2 regions of the Clostridium sp. HCP1S3_C6 genome follow, and region 2 is predicted to be linked to the other one. Evidence: a T-box and tRNA genes for the amino acid it is inferred to sense, from the RefSeq annotation. Region 2 holds a T-box; the other holds one or more tRNA genes.
What was found. The T-box of region 2 lies ahead of leuS (leucine--tRNA ligase). A T-box ahead of a tRNA ligase gene usually reads a tRNA of that ligase, here a tRNA-Leu.
Positions count from the first base shown of each region.

Region 1: it has a tRNA-Leu gene. The T-box ahead of leuS (leucine--tRNA ligase) is inferred to sense a tRNA for this amino acid. The anticodon was not compared.

Region 1 covers NZ_JBQHRN010000012.1:12,843-20,848, reverse strand. The annotation lists gene ACTNAO_RS06195 (DUF4883 family protein) at 1-356, opposite strand, end outside; gene ACTNAO_RS06190 (pyruvate kinase) at 481-1,482, shown strand; gene ACTNAO_RS06185 (nuclease-related domain-containing protein) at 1,537-2,328, shown strand; tRNA gene ACTNAO_RS06180 (tRNA-Leu) at 2,421-2,507, shown strand; gene ACTNAO_RS06175 (IMP cyclohydrolase) at 2,615-3,328, shown strand; gene ACTNAO_RS06170 (HD-GYP domain-containing protein) at 3,532-4,722, shown strand; gene ACTNAO_RS06165 (alpha-amylase) at 4,761-6,203, shown strand; gene ACTNAO_RS06160 (DEAD/DEAH box helicase) at 6,284-7,729, shown strand; gene ACTNAO_RS06155 (sensor domain-containing diguanylate cyclase) at 7,800-8,006, shown strand, end outside.
Region 2 covers NZ_JBQHRN010000003.1:8,265-16,270, forward strand. The annotation lists gene cls (cardiolipin synthase) at 1-1,441, opposite strand, end outside; gene ACTNAO_RS01760 (methyl-accepting chemotaxis protein) at 1,628-3,160, opposite strand; gene ACTNAO_RS01765 (NADH peroxidase) at 3,333-3,875, opposite strand; T-box leader at 4,162-4,383, shown strand; gene leuS (leucine--tRNA ligase) at 4,436-6,883, shown strand; gene ACTNAO_RS01775 (hypothetical protein) at 6,909-7,667, opposite strand; gene ACTNAO_RS01780 (HesB-like protein) at 7,821-8,006, shown strand, end outside.

The DNA.
Region 1 (8,006 bases), on a different contig from region 2:
AAAATCTTTATTATAAATATTTCACCAGATTCAAATTTTACCTTAAGTTCGTAAGGAATTTCATCTGAAATCTTTTCTAATTCCTCTTCTGATATATAATTTTCATTCTTTGCACTATTTATAAAATTAATTAATATTTTTTTGTCATCATTATTTAATGTAGTAGAGGTGCAAAGATTAGTATTATAAAGTTCTAAAGAGTAATCGTTTTTACTTAAAAGTAGTTTACCTATTTCACATGTATAGTAATTTAATTTGGGCTTTTTTTCAAAATGAATATATTTAGGATTGTTTGCTTTGCAGCCTAAAAGGGTTATTGAAAAGAATATTATAAATAAAAAAAATAACTTTTTCAAAGAAATCTCCTTAATTAATTGTTGTAGTATATTTTTATTTTAAAAAAAAATCAATATGCATAAAGTAATAAAACAAAAAAGAAATCATAAAAATAAAAAGACATTAAGTTTGGGGAGAAAGTAAATGCTTATAATTGCAAGTATTGGACCAGCATCAATTAGTAAAAATATATTAAGAGATATAATTAATTCTGGAGCAGATATTTTAAGGCTTAATTTTTCTCATAATAGAAATGAAGATTTTAGGTTTGTAGTAAGTGCAGCTAGAAGTATAAATAAGAATATACATATTATGCAAGATTTGTGTGGAAGTAAAATAAGAGTGTCAAAAAAATTGTCAAAAACTTTTAAAGTTTTTAAGGGTCAAAAAGTAGTATTTTGTAGTGAAGAAGCTTATAGTAATGAATTTGGAAATAATAAAGATGCTCTTGTTCCAATAACAATAAAAGAAAAGTTAATAGCAGAAATAGAAAGTAAATTTATAACAATGAAGGACAATACAATGGTTTTTGCAGTTAAAAAAATAGAAAAAAACAAAGTATTTTGCATAACAAAAAAAGGAGGAATTATTAGAGCAGATAAAGGATGTAATATAAAAAATATAAATAGGGATGATGTTTTATTATCTGAAAAAGATAAAAAGGATATTCTTTGGGGCTATGAAAACAAAGTAGATATAATAAGTCAATCTTTTGTAGAATCTCCTATAGATATAAAAAATTTAAAAGAATACATTAAAGATTTTAAAGATTTTAATCCTAAAATTTATGCTAAAATCGAATCTAAAAAAGGCATTAAAAATATAAGGGAAATTGCTTCTATATGCGATGGAATTATTATAGGAAGGGGAGACCTTTTACCTGAAACATCTATGTATGAGGTGCCCTTTTATGAAGAATACATTTTAAAAAAATTAAAAAACTACAATACAAAAATTATTTTTGCTACTCATTTGCTTGATAGCATAATAAGAGATTCTAGTCCAAAACTTCCAGAAATTGAAGCTATATATAATATCATAAAAACAAGGGCTGATGGTTTTTTATTAGCAGGTGAAACATCTGTAGGAAAATATCCTGTAAGGGCTGTAAAAATATTAAAGTCCCTTATAGATAAATATGAATAAAATTGATAAAATTGGTGATAATAACTTATATAACATTACAAGTAAGGTGAAAGTATGAGAACTTTAAAGCAGATTATTTATTTGTTGTATGAGATTATTATATCTTATTATGTTTATTGTATTTGTGTATTATTTCTTAAAATAGGGTTTAATGAAATTTCAAGAGATATTTATTTTATATTTTTTGGAATGTTCTTATTGTTTCCTCTTATAAAAAGTTATAAAATTACCAAAGGTACAAATTTATTATTGCTTCAAAATCAGTATAAAATAAACAATAATTTAAAAAAGCTTAAAAATATAAATAAATTATATAATCCCATTCTTAAAAATGAAAATGAAAAACAACAGTTAGATTGTATAGTTATTACAGATAAAGGTGTTTTTAATGTAGTAAGATCTAATTTAAAAGGAAAAATAAAAATATTAAATGATAATGAGTGGTACCAAAAGAATGGAAAAAATTATATAAAAGTAGAATCACCTATAGAAAGAGTAAAAAATTATAGAAAAATCTTAAGAAATGCTTTTAAAGAAGATATAATTTATGATGTTATTGTAATGATGGAAGATAGGGTTAAAATTGAATCAGAAAATAATTCTAATGCTCCAATTATAAGTTACCATGAACTTAAGAAATTTATAAGTGAATATAATAATAAAGAAATTTTTAAATCAGATGAACTTTATGATAAGCTTTATCCATATATATATGAACACAAAGATTCTTCTGGGTATATGAATATTTATAATAAATATATAGAATCAAAATGGAAGTATAGAGGACGTCTTGCAGTAATACTTGTATCGTTTGTTTTTTATATAAAAAATATAATCATAATTTAATACTCTTTTATGTTGGTTAAAAAAATATTGATAAATAAATATTGATAAATAAATTTTACTGTGTTATAATAACATTCGTGCTAGTTTATTAAGCTGGTTTGGCGGAATTGGCAGACGCACAAGACTCAAAATCTTGCGTGGGTGACTACGTGTGGGTTCAAGTCCCACAACCAGCACCAGCATTAAAATGACTTCATGATTATTTTTAATTATGGAGTCTTTTTATTTTTTAATATTTAGTTTATAATATTTTTGATAGTTAAATTATTATGTAAGGAGAGATTAGATGGAATCTATATCTATTGAAAAAGAATTAAGAGAAAATTGTTATCCTGGAAGAGGAATAATAATTGGTAAATCTCAAGATGGTAAAAAGGCAGTAACAGCTTATTTTATTATGGGTAGAAGTGAGAATAGTAGAAATCGTGTATTTGTAGAGGAAAATGAAGGAATAAGAACTGAGGCTTTTGATCCTTCAAAGTTAACAGATCCAAGTTTAATTATATATGCACCAGTTAGAGTATTAGGAAATTCTACAATAGTAACAAATGGAGATCAAACTGATACAGTATATGACTTGATGAAGGAAGGAAAAACATTTGAACAATCTCTAAGAACTAGAGAATTTGAGCCAGATGGTCCAAATTATACTCCACGTATTTCTGGAATATTAAATGTTAAAGATGGGAAATTTGATTATGCAATGTCAATATTAAAAAGTGCAAATGGAAATCCAGAGTGTTGTAATAGATATACTTTTACATATGATAGTCCAATAAATGGACAAGGTCATTTTATTCATACATATAAAACTAATGGAAATCCATTACCAAGTTTTGAAGGTGAACCAAAGTTAATATCTATTCCTAATGATATTGAAAAATTTACTGAAGCATTATGGACAAACTTAAATGAAGATAATAAAGTTTCATTATTTGTAAGATTTATAGATATAGAAACTGGAAAATATGAAACTAAAATAATTAACAAGAATAAATAATTAAAGGCGTGTGCAAATTGATTAATTTTTTAATCATAAGCCACGCTATTTTTTATTATAATTATAGTCTTTAAAATTGTATATGTTGTATATAATAAAAGTGAAATTTTCACCTTTTTTAAAATGATAAACAATGTTATAATATATAATGTTGAAAAAAAATAATAAACAATGGGGGGAAAGGCTATTTGCCTTATTAACATATGATATTAGAAGAACAGTTTTATAATAACAATAGAATGGAAGCAGATAAATGTACAGCATTATGTTTAGATTTATCATTAATTACAATTATAGTAACTTGGATATGTAATAAATTAGGATGTTTTAGTGCTTCTATACCTCAAAATACTATGAATATAGTGTTAAGTATTACAATAATATTGTTAGGTGGTCCTATTATTTTAACAGAAGTATTGAAAATACATAAAATTTGGGTAGCTTATTTAAACATGACAGGACTTGTTATTGTTGTTTCAGTACTTTATTGTGTTTTTAATGTAGAAGCATTATTTGCATTATTATTACCACTATTTGTTGTAGAATTATACTTTGACAAAAAGGTAACTATATATACAATTATTTTGTCTTATTTATCAATAATAGCATCACATTATATAGGAATTTATACTAATTGTATACCTGAAAAAATAGCTGGAACTATTAATACACCTTATGAAGTTACAATTTATGCACTTATTCCAAGGCTTGTAGTATTTTCATCTTTTGTAGTTGTTACTATAGTACTATCTAAAAGGGCTTCTAATATGCTTCAAAAATTATTTGTTACAAATAAAAAAATGCAAACTACTCAAGAAGAACTTGTTAGAAATTTTGCTGAAATAAGCGAATCAAAATCAAGACATACTGGCTCTCACATTAAAAGAGTTGCAAAGTATATGAAATGTATTGCAAAAGCTACTAACTGGGATGATGAAACCTGCGAAAATTTATCAATTGCATCAATGATGCATGATATTGGCAAACTTATGATTCCATCTGAAATAATAGAAAAAAGAGGACCTCTTACTGATGAGGAATTTAACATAATAAAAGAACATGTTATTTATGGTTATGAACTTTTAAAAGATTCGCCAGGGGAAATAATGGAAATGGCAAGTATTATAGCTCTTGAACACCATGAAAGATGGGATGGTACTGGATATCTTGGAAAGAAGGGAGAAGAAATACATATATATAGTAGAGCAATGGCTCTTGTAGATGTATTTGATGCAATGGTATCAAAAAGACCATATAAAGAAAAGTGGCCTATTGAAATAGTTTATGATGAAATAGTATCTCAAAGAGGTAAACAATTTGATCCTAAAATGGTAGATATATTTATAGAACACTTTGACGAATTTAAAGAAATTTTAAGACAATTTCCTGATTAGATTAATAATATTAAAAAAGGCTATATGTAGGTGATATTATGGACAATAAAGTTATGATGCAGTACTTTGAATGGTATCTGCCAAGTGATAAAACATTGTGGAGAAATGTAAAAAAAGATGCAGCTCATTTGAAAGAACTGGGAATTACTGAGGTTTGGCTTCCACCAGCATATAAGGGAGCTAGTGGTGTTACAGATGTTGGCTATTCTGTTTATGATTTGTATGATTTAGGAGAATTTTATCAAAAAGGATCTCTTGAAACAAAATATGGGTCAAAGGATGAATATTTAGAGGCTATAAATGAACTTCACAAAAATAATATTAAGGTTTATGCTGACACTGTTTTAGGTCATAGAACAGGAGCTGACGAGCTTGAAAAAACTTATGCTGTAAAAGATGATCCTTATAATAGAAATGAAACTATTGGAAAAAAGAGAAAAGTACAAGTTTGGACAAAGTTCGATTTTTGGGCAAGAAATGGTAAGTATTCTAACTTTAAATGGAATTGGACTAATTTTCATGGTGTTGATTATGATGAACTTAATCATGAAAATGGAATATTTAGATTTATAGATAAAGAATGGGATAAGGATGTAGATAAGGAACTTGGTAATTATGATTATCTTCTTGGTGCTGATGTGGATATGGATGATGCAGAAGTAATTGAAGAGTTAAATAATTGGGGGAAGTGGTATTTAGATTTTACAGGAATTGATGGATTTAGGTTAGATGCAGTAAAGCATATTAAGTTTTCATTTTATAATGACTGGATTAAAAATATGCGAAAGCATTCAGATAAAGAACTTTATGCTGTAGCAGAATATTGGAGTGGAAATTTAGAGGCCCTTAAAAATTATATTAGTAAAACTAGCAGGCAAATAAAAGTATTTGATGTGCCTCTCCATTATAATATGTTTAAAGCTACTAAAGATTTTGATAATTTTGATATGAGAACTATTTTTGATGGTACTGTTGTAAAGGAAGATGAAGAAATGGCAGTAACCTTTGTAGATAATCATGATAGTCAATATGGTCAAGGATTAGAATCATGGATAGGTGAGAATTTTAAGGACATGGCTTATGCACTTATTCTTTTAAGAAAAGGTGGAGATCCATGTATATTTTATGGTGATTTATATGGAGTTAAATGTCAAAATATAAATAAAACAAGACATTTGGAAGAACTTTTAAGGGTTAGAAGATTATATGCATATGGCAAAGAAGAAGATTACTTTGATGATAAAAATGTAATAGGATGGACTAGATTAGGAGATAATGAACATGAGGGTTCTGCTGTTGCAGTTATTATGTCAAATGGAAAGGAAAAATCAAGCAAAAAAATGTTTATAGGAAGTAAATTTGCAGGAAACATTTTTTATGATTATCTTGGTAATGTAGAAAAAACAGTTACTATTGATAAAGAAGGATATGGAATATTTAATGTTAATGAAAAAAGTTTATCAGTATGGGTAAGAAAATAAATTAAAATATTATAATTACATAAAATATTGGGGATTTAAAAAATCCCTTTTTTTTATTAATTAATAAGGATGGTAATGAAGTGAAAAAAGGATTTGAAAAGTTTAATTTAAGTGAAGAAATATTAAAGGCTCTGCATTTACTTGGATATAATAGTCCAACTAAAATTCAAGATAAGGTAATAGGTGAAGTATTACTTAATAAGGATTTAATAGTAAAAGCTCAAACAGGTAGTGGGAAAACAGGATCATTTGTTATTCCTTTGTGTGAAAAAATAAAATGGGAAGAAAATGATCCACAAGTACTTATTTTAGCACCTACTAGAGAACTTGCTATTCAAATACAAAAAGATGTTAAGAACATTGGAAGATATAAAAGAATAAAAGGGGTTACTTTATATGGTAAGGCTCCCTTTAAGGATCAAGAAAGAGAATTAAAAAGCAAAACTCATGTGGTAATAGGAACTCCAGGAAGAGTTTTAGATCATATGGATAGAAAAACATTAAATACAAAAAATATAAAATATGTTGTTATAGATGAAGCAGATGAAATGCTTAATATGGGGTTTATTAAACAAATAGAAGCTGTTTTTAGAAGGCTTAATAAAAAGAGAGTTACACTTTTATTTTCTGCTACAATAAAAGATGAAATTAGAAATCTTGCATGTAAAAATTTATATAAGCCATTAAATATAGAAATAGAAAGTGATAAACTTATTACTGATAATATTGATCATTATTTAATAAGAACAACTAATGCAGAAAAGGATGACTTTTTATTAAGATTATTAATAAAGGAGAAACCTGATACAGCTGTTATTTTTTGTAGAACAAAAGAAAATGTAGATAAAGTATTTAAATTATTAAAGGATGAATCATATTCAGTAGATAAAATTCATGGTGGTATGATGCAAGCTGATAGAATAAAGTCTATGGAAAATTACAAAAGTGGTAAATTTAGAATATTAGTAGCTACTGATGTAGCAGCAAGAGGTATTGATGTAGAAAATATCACACATGTTATTAATTATGATATTCCAATGGAATTAGATTCGTATGTCCATAGAATTGGTAGAACAGCAAGGATAGGGAAAAGTGGTAAAGCTATTACTATAATAAGTGAATATGAGGAACAATTCCTTCAAAAGCTTCAAGAATATATTGGTATAAATCTTACTGAAATAAATAAGGATAAACTTATGTGTTCTAAGGAAGAAGTTCAAAAGGCTAATGAAATATTAAGTGAAAAACCAAAGGAAAAGGATAAGAAAGATAAAAATTTAGATAAAAATATTACAAAGATATTTTTAAATGGTGGGAAGAAGAAAAAAATAAGGGTACTAGATATTGTGGGAACCATATCTAACATTGAAGGAATTTCTTCTGATGATATAGGTATTATAGATGTAAAGGATAATTGTAGCTATGTTGACATACTTAATGGAAAAGGAAAACATGTTTTAGATGTTCTTGAAAATAAGACTATAAAAGGAAAAAAACTTAAGGTGGAAATTGCAAAAGAGAAATAAATATTATTATAAAGTGGTATAATAAAAATGGATTATTAATTAATAATAATTAAAATAGTGGGGAATTAAAATGAAAAGATACAATATGCAAATTATTTTTTCGAAATTGAATATTATTATTGGTATGAATTTTATATTGCTTTTTATAATTCTTTTTGCTTATGTTGGTGAAAATGATACTATAAGAGTTTATTTATTAGCTATACTTGGATTTTCATTTATTTTAGAAGAAATAACTAAGGAATTAACTGGTGAATACAGTTATATTTTTATTAAA
Region 2 (8,006 bases):
ACAAAATCGGAGAAATTAACCTAATAATTGACTCCTTTATTCTAAGATTTCTTGGTCTATTTTGGTATTCCTCTAGGGTTATTAATTTTGAATACTCAATATCTTTAAACACCTGATTTTCAACATTTTTAGCTACTCTATCATCAAATATAAATGCATTAACTTCAAAATTCAAACTAAAGCTTCTAATATCAAGGTTTGCTGTTCCAATTGTAGCAACTTCACTATCACAAACTATTGTTTTTGCATGTATAAATCCATTATTGTATGAATATACCTTTACTCCAACATCTAAAAGATCACCAATATATGAACTTGCCGCCCACTTCATAAACATATGATCTGGTTTCCCTGGTATTATTATTCTTACATCTACTCCAGAAAGAGCAGATATTCTTATTGCTTCAAGCATAGATTCATCTGGAACAAAATAAGGTGTTTCAATGTATACATTTTTCTTTGCATCATTAATAAGCTTAATATATGCATTTTTTATATATTGTTCATTATGGTCAGGACCACTTGTTACTATTTGTACACCTACATCTCCACCTTTAAATGAATCAGTTCTATAATATTTGCTAAAGTCGTCTATTTCTTCACCAGATGCATAACACCAATCAAGAAGGAATCTATCATTTAGATCATTTACTGCATCACCTTGAATTCTTATATGGGTATCTCTCCAAAATCCTATTTTAGGATCTTCATTTATATATTCTTTTCCAACATTGAAACCACCTGTATACCCATATATTCCATCAATAATAACCATTTTTCTATGATTTCTATAATTTATACGAGTATTAATATGTGGAAGTATACCCGGAAAAAATATTTCAAATTTCCCACCATCATTAATAAATTCCTTGAGAGATTTTTTTGTTATTTTATATGATCCCATACTGTCTACTAAAAGTCTTACCTCTACGCCTTCCTTGACTTTTTCATGAAGGATTTTAAGAATTTTTGTGCCAATTCCTTTTTTTCCATCCCTTCTAAATATATAGTATTCTATATGTATGTATTTTTTTGCATTTCTCAAATCCTTTAAAAGCTGATTAAACTTATCCACACCATTGTAATAAATATCCACTTTATTACCTAATGTATATTTTGCACCACAATGATTATAATTCATCTTTCTAAGATCTAAAAATTTCTTACTTGCATGATGACCATTAGAACTTTCTTTCCAATGCTTTGAAAGTTCTAGTCTTTTAGCTCTATCTACTTCTTTTTTTCCTTTAAATAATCTTTCTCTGCTTAAATTTTGACCTAAAAGAATATATATAATGAATCCCAAACCTGGAAGCAAAATCATAATAAGCAACCATGCCCATGTTGTAGTAGGCTCTTTTCTTTCCATAAATATTAATGAAAATGAGAAAATAATATTTGAAATAATTATAACTAATAATATTATTAAAGTTATTGCCATAGCTATCTCCTATAAATTTTATAAAACACTCCTTAAATTTCTATCTTAAATTATAACATAGAATGTATTTACTTCCTAATATTTAAGAGAGTAAAATTCAAATAAAATATTAAAGACAGCAAATAGATTTGTCTAAAAACAAATTTATCTGCTGTCCGCATAAAAATAATTAAATATTTTCTAATTTTATAGTTCTTTCAAGCTGTTTTGATATTTTTCTAATTGTTGTACCATAGTTTGCATTTTTCCAAGTAATTCTTTTGCATGCTCTGCTTCATTTTGATTATGCAAACTTCTTTCTGCTACTTCTTTTGCACTTTCTGATACAGATGCACTACTGTCTGATAAAAGATTAATATTATCTATAATTGTATTGTTAGAATTAACTAGATTATCAATTTTATCATTTATATTATCTATACTTTGTGTCAATGTTATAATATGTTTTTGTACTTCATTAAATCCATCAGAAGCATCTGCTACTTTTACACTTTGAGCTTCCATTGCATTAATAGAACATTGTACAATCTCAGTTGCTGATTGAGCATTGTCATTCAATTCATCAAGTATATTAGCAATTTTCTCTGTAGATACTCTTGTTTCTTCTGCTAAATTTCTAATTTGATCTGCTACAACAGCAAACCCTCTTCCTGTTTCTCCTGCCCTTGCACTTTCAATAGATGCATTTAATGCAAGCAAATTAGTTTGACTAGAAATAGAAAAAATAACGTCTGTAATCTGCTGTACTTCTTTAGCCTTTTTCTGTAATTCTTCCATAGATTCTGCCACACGATTATTGGTCTTATTAATATCTTCTGCATCATTTTTAATAGATGTCATTACTGTCACATTTTTTTCTAATAATTTAGAAGACTTAGCTGCTGCTTCTACCATAACCTTAGCATTTGCTGCAGTATCTTCAATATCAGTATTAATTTGTTGAGTCATTTCACTTTGTTCCTGAACACTTTCTACATTATTTTGTGTCCTTCCAGAAATATCTTCAATAGAATGATGTACCATACTAGAATCATTTTTTAAATTTTCAATAAGTTCATTTGTATCTGAAACTGTCTCTTGTACATTTTTAGAAATATCTAAAACTTCATGTAACATAACAGCTTGTGATTTTCTTTCATCTTGCACAGCTCCAATCATATCAACTGAGAATTCTTCTGAAAGCTTTGAAATAATATGTATTACAATTACCATTTCCAAATGTATAACAATACTAATAAAAGAGACACTATCTCCACCTAATAATTGACCACTTATTGCCCATACTATTGCTCTAATTATTGTAGTTATAATTACAGAACAAAAAAGTATTTTTTCGAATTTCCTATCGTGATACAAAATTGTTCCAACAACTAAAGGATATATATAAAAACTTACTAAAACATTTGTGCCTAATACCATTAAATATACCCATCCAATAAAAAAAGTTGCAACCATATAATACTTTAATTTAAAACTTTTTTTATTCTTCAAATAGCAACACCAATTCAAAATTACTCCAACAAACAAAACTATTACTGGAATAATACCCAGTTTCCCAAAAGACGTTTCATATGCAAATGTTTGTGCAAGAAGTCCCGATATTAATACCAATTCAATAAATGTCAAACTAATAATACATGTTTGATTTACCTTTGCTATTTGATTTTCTTTATTACTATACTTTCGTTCTACTTTTTTGGTCTTTTTAATTTGTCCCATATTTACTCCTCCTCATATTTTTCAAGTTAATTTATGCCATATTATAAATATCGATACTTTTCATATAAAATTAACACTAGTTCACCTATTAATTTTTATTTATAAAATATATTTAAGATAAAAAAAATAACTGCAACAACATTTGTGTGCAGTCATTTCTAATCTTTTCAATTTATCCAAAATATCTATTTAATAATCCTTCAAAAGCTTTACCATGTCTTGCTTCATCTTTAGCCATTTCATGAACTGTATCATGAATAGCATCTAAATTAGCTGCTTTTGCTCTTTTAGCTAAATCAAATTTACCAGCAGTTGCTCCATTTTCTGCTGCAACTCTTAATTCTAAGTTTTTCTTAGTTGAATCAGTTACAACTTCTCCTAAAAGTTCTGCAAATTTTGCAGCATGTTCTGCTTCTTCAAAAGCTGCCTTTTCATAGTACATACCAACTTCAGGATATCCTTCTCTATGTGCAACTCTAGCCATTGCAAGATACATTCCAACTTCAGTACATTCTCCCTCAAAGTTTGCTCTTAAATCATTTAATATATCTTCTGATACACCTTTAGCAACACCTACTACATGTTCTGCAGCCCATGATAATTCTCCTACTTGTTCTGTAAATTTATCAGCTCCAACACCACATACTGGACATTTTTCTGGTGCCTTTTCTCCTTCATATACATAACCACATACTGAACATACAAATTTTTTCATAATAACATTCCTCCAAATTTATTTATTTTTTCTAGATTATTTTCGTCTTATGTCTAAGCAATCTTTATTGCCAAACAATAAGAATTACTTTTTTACTTTTAATTACTGTTGACTTTAATAAGTTTTCCTTATTACATCTATTATTATATAATAATAATTATCTGTTGTAAAGTACTTTTTTTATTTTTCTCAATTTTTTCATATTAATACATATAGAGAAAGGTTTCTCATTGACTTTACACATTTTAGACTATATAATTAATGTTGGTAATTTAAAATATAATATTTAAAAGCATTGATTAGAAGTAGTATCTTAGTTTAATATCTTTAGAGAATCATTGGGTGGTGTAAAATGATGTTATTATCTTTGAGAACTTGTCTATGAGCTTATTTGTAATTATTTTATTAATTACAAATACGTCTAATACGTTATAATTTTGAGTGAGAATATAATATCTATATTCTAATTAAGAGTGGTACCACGGAAATTTTAACTTTCGTCTCTTTATTTGAGATGAGAGTTTTTTTATTTTCTAATAATTTATTAAGGAGGAAACTTAATGGGAAAATATAGTACTAAAACTGATAAGAAATGGCAAAAAATTTGGGAAGAAAATGACTTATACAAATTTGACACAAACAATCTTGATAAAAAGTTGTATACACTTGAAATGTTCTCTTATCCATCTGGAGCTCAGCTACATGCTGGTCATTGGTTTAACTATGCACCAGTTGATTCTTGGGCAAGACTAAAAAGAATGCAAGGGTATAATGTATTCCAACCTATGGGATTTGATGCCTTTGGACTTCCAGCAGAAAACTATGCTATAAAAACTGGTATTCATCCTAAAGATTCAACTTACAAAAACATTGCAACAATGGAAAAGCAACTAAAATCTATGGGAGCAATGTTTAATTGGGAAAATGAAGTTATTACATGCGATCCTGACTATTATAAATGGACTCAATGGTTATTCTTACAATTATATAAAAAAGGATTAGCTTATAGAAAAAAAGCCCCAGTAAACTGGTGTCCATCATGTAATACAGTACTTGCAAATGAACAAGTTGTTGAAGGCTGTTGCGAAAGATGCGGAACTGAAGTTACAAAAAAGGATTTAACACAATGGTTCTTTAAAATAACTGATTATGCAGATGAACTTTTAGATAAATTAGATGATTTAGATTGGCCAGAAAAAACAGTAGCAATGCAAAAACACTGGATAGGAAGATCTACTGGTGCTGAAGTTACATTTAAAATAAAAGACTCTTCTAAAACTTTTAATGTTTTTACAACAAGAGTTGATACTTTAAATGGAGTAACTTACGTAGTACTTGCACCTGAAAATAAATTAGTAGATGAATTAACTTTACCAGAAAACAAAGATGCAGTTGAAAAGTATAAGGAACAAGCTGCTAAACAATCTGAAATTGACAGACAATCAATTTCTAAAGAAAAAACTGGTGTATTTACTGGTTCCTATGCAATAAATCCTATAAACGGTAAAGAAATCCCTATATGGATATCTGACTATGTACTTGCTACATATGGTACAGGTGCTGTTATGGCTGTTCCTGCACATGACGAAAGAGATTTCGCTTTTGCAACTAAATTTAATTTACCAATAGAACGTGTTATTACAAATAAAAAGGGTGAAGAGGTAGAACTTCCTTACTGTGAACATGGTATTCTTATAAATTCAGGTGAGTTTAATGGATTAACTACAGCTGAAGCCAAAGAAAAAATAGTTGAGAAATTAGCTTCTAAAGGTGAAGGTTCTAAGAAAGTTAATTATAGATTAAGAGACTGGCTTGTATCTAGGCAAAGATACTGGGGTGCTCCAATTCCAATAGTTTATTGTGAAAAATGTGGTACTGTTGCAGTTCCTGAAAAAGATTTACCAGTAGAACTTCCTTATGATGTTGAATTTACTCCAGATGGAAAATCACCACTTGCAAAATCTGAAGAGTTTAAACATACTACTTGCCCATGTTGCGGAGGTCCAGCAATAAGAGAATGTGATACATTAGATACTTTCGTTTGTTCATCTTGGTACTATTTAAGATACCCAGATAATAAAAATAAAGAAAAAGCCTTTGATCCTGAAATAATAAATAAAATGCTTCCGGTAGATAAATATGTTGGTGGTCCAGAACATGCATGTATGCATCTTCTTTATGCTAGATTTATAACAAAAGCCTTAAGAGATATGGGATATTTAAAATTTGATGAACCATTTACTTCTTTAACTCACCAAGGATTAATTTTAGGACCTGATGGATTAAAAATGAGTAAATCAAAAGGAAACACTATTGCACCTGATGATATAATTGAAAAATATGGTTCAGATGTCTTTAGAATGTACTTAATGTTTGGATTTGCTTATACTGAAGGTGGAGCTTGGAGTGACGATGGTGTAAAATCCATTGCAAGATTTGTTGAAAAAATCGAAAGAATGATTGATACAATTAAAGATTGTTTAGAAACAAAAGCATCTAAAACATCTATAGGTTCAGAAGAAAAGGAATTAAATTTCTGGAGACATACAGCAATTAAAGGTGTAACTGAAGATGGAAATAAAATGCAATTTAATACTGCTATAGCAAGATTAATGGAATTTGTAAATGCTATAACAAAATATATAAAATTAAATTCTATAAATGGAGATTTCTTAAAAGACGTTACATTAGATTTCATAAGATTACTAGCACCATTTGCACCACACTTTGGTGAAGAAGAATGGAGCATCATGGGAATGACAACTTCAGTATTTAATGAATCTTTACCTAAATTTGATGCAAAAGCTTTAGTTAAAGATGAAGTTGAAATAGCAATTCAAATAAATGGTAAAATTAAAAATAGAATAAATGTTTCATCTGGTCTTAATGAAGATGAAATAAAAGAAGCAGCATTAAATGATGCTACAATAAAATCTAACACTGAAGGCAAAAATATAGTTAAAGTAATTGTTATAAAAGGAAGACTTGTTAATATAGTTGTTAAATAAAAAAAGTGGGATATCCCACTTTTTTTTATTCATTAAGAACTTCTTTAAATTTAGAAAGAACATTACTTACAAGTTTTTCATCTAATTTTTTATAATATTTAATATATCCAGATGACTCAAGAGAACTAGCAATACTTTTACTCATAGCCATCCAATTTTCAGGTATATATACCCAAACAATTTCATTATAGCTACAACTAAGTAAAAAATCTTCAACTCCAAAAAATGAATACTCCCCAATATCATGTATATCATTAAATCTTTTATAATCTTCAACCACTTGACTATCAAGTTCATATCCATATATATCTACAAAAAAGTAATCAAATTTATCTTTTTCAGCTTTAAAAGCATCACAATTTACAATTTTTATTTTGGATAAAATCTTTTTCATAGATTTAACCTCAAAAAAATTTTTCTTAAACATCTCTATAACTTCACTGCTTTTTTCATATACTATAACTTCACTAACTTCTTTTTTAGATGCTATTTCTATAACAGAATACCCTATTCCAAGACCTACTATTCCTACTTTACCCTTGGCCATTCTTATAGTTTCATATGTCCCCTCAATTTCATAATTATTTAATTTCATAATTATTTTATCATTTTCCATTAATACAATTTCTTTAGACTTATATTCTTCAGGACTTTCATATAAATATCCTTTTCTATTAATAGAACTTTTCTTTACAATTTTATAATTGCCAATTTCATTTTCACTTATTATATTTAAATATTTATCAATAATTTCTTTTATGTATTTTTTACTATAAGGTTGCATAATGTTAATCCTTTCCAAATTATTAAAAATTATATATATTAAAAATTTTAATATATTATCTTTTATAATACAACCTTTAAATATATAAATCATCTTGCAATAATACCTTATTATGATATATACTTTTAACATAAATACTTTCGAGGTGATTATATGAAAAATATTACTATAAGTGATGAAGCTTATAACGAATTTAAGGAATTCTTAGACGAAAATAAAGTTGCAAGTTACAATATAAGAATAAATCTAGCGGGATATGGTTGTAGTGGTCCTGTATTTAACATATCTGTTAGTGAAAAGCGTGACGGAGATATATCAGAAGAAGTTAAAGATATTACT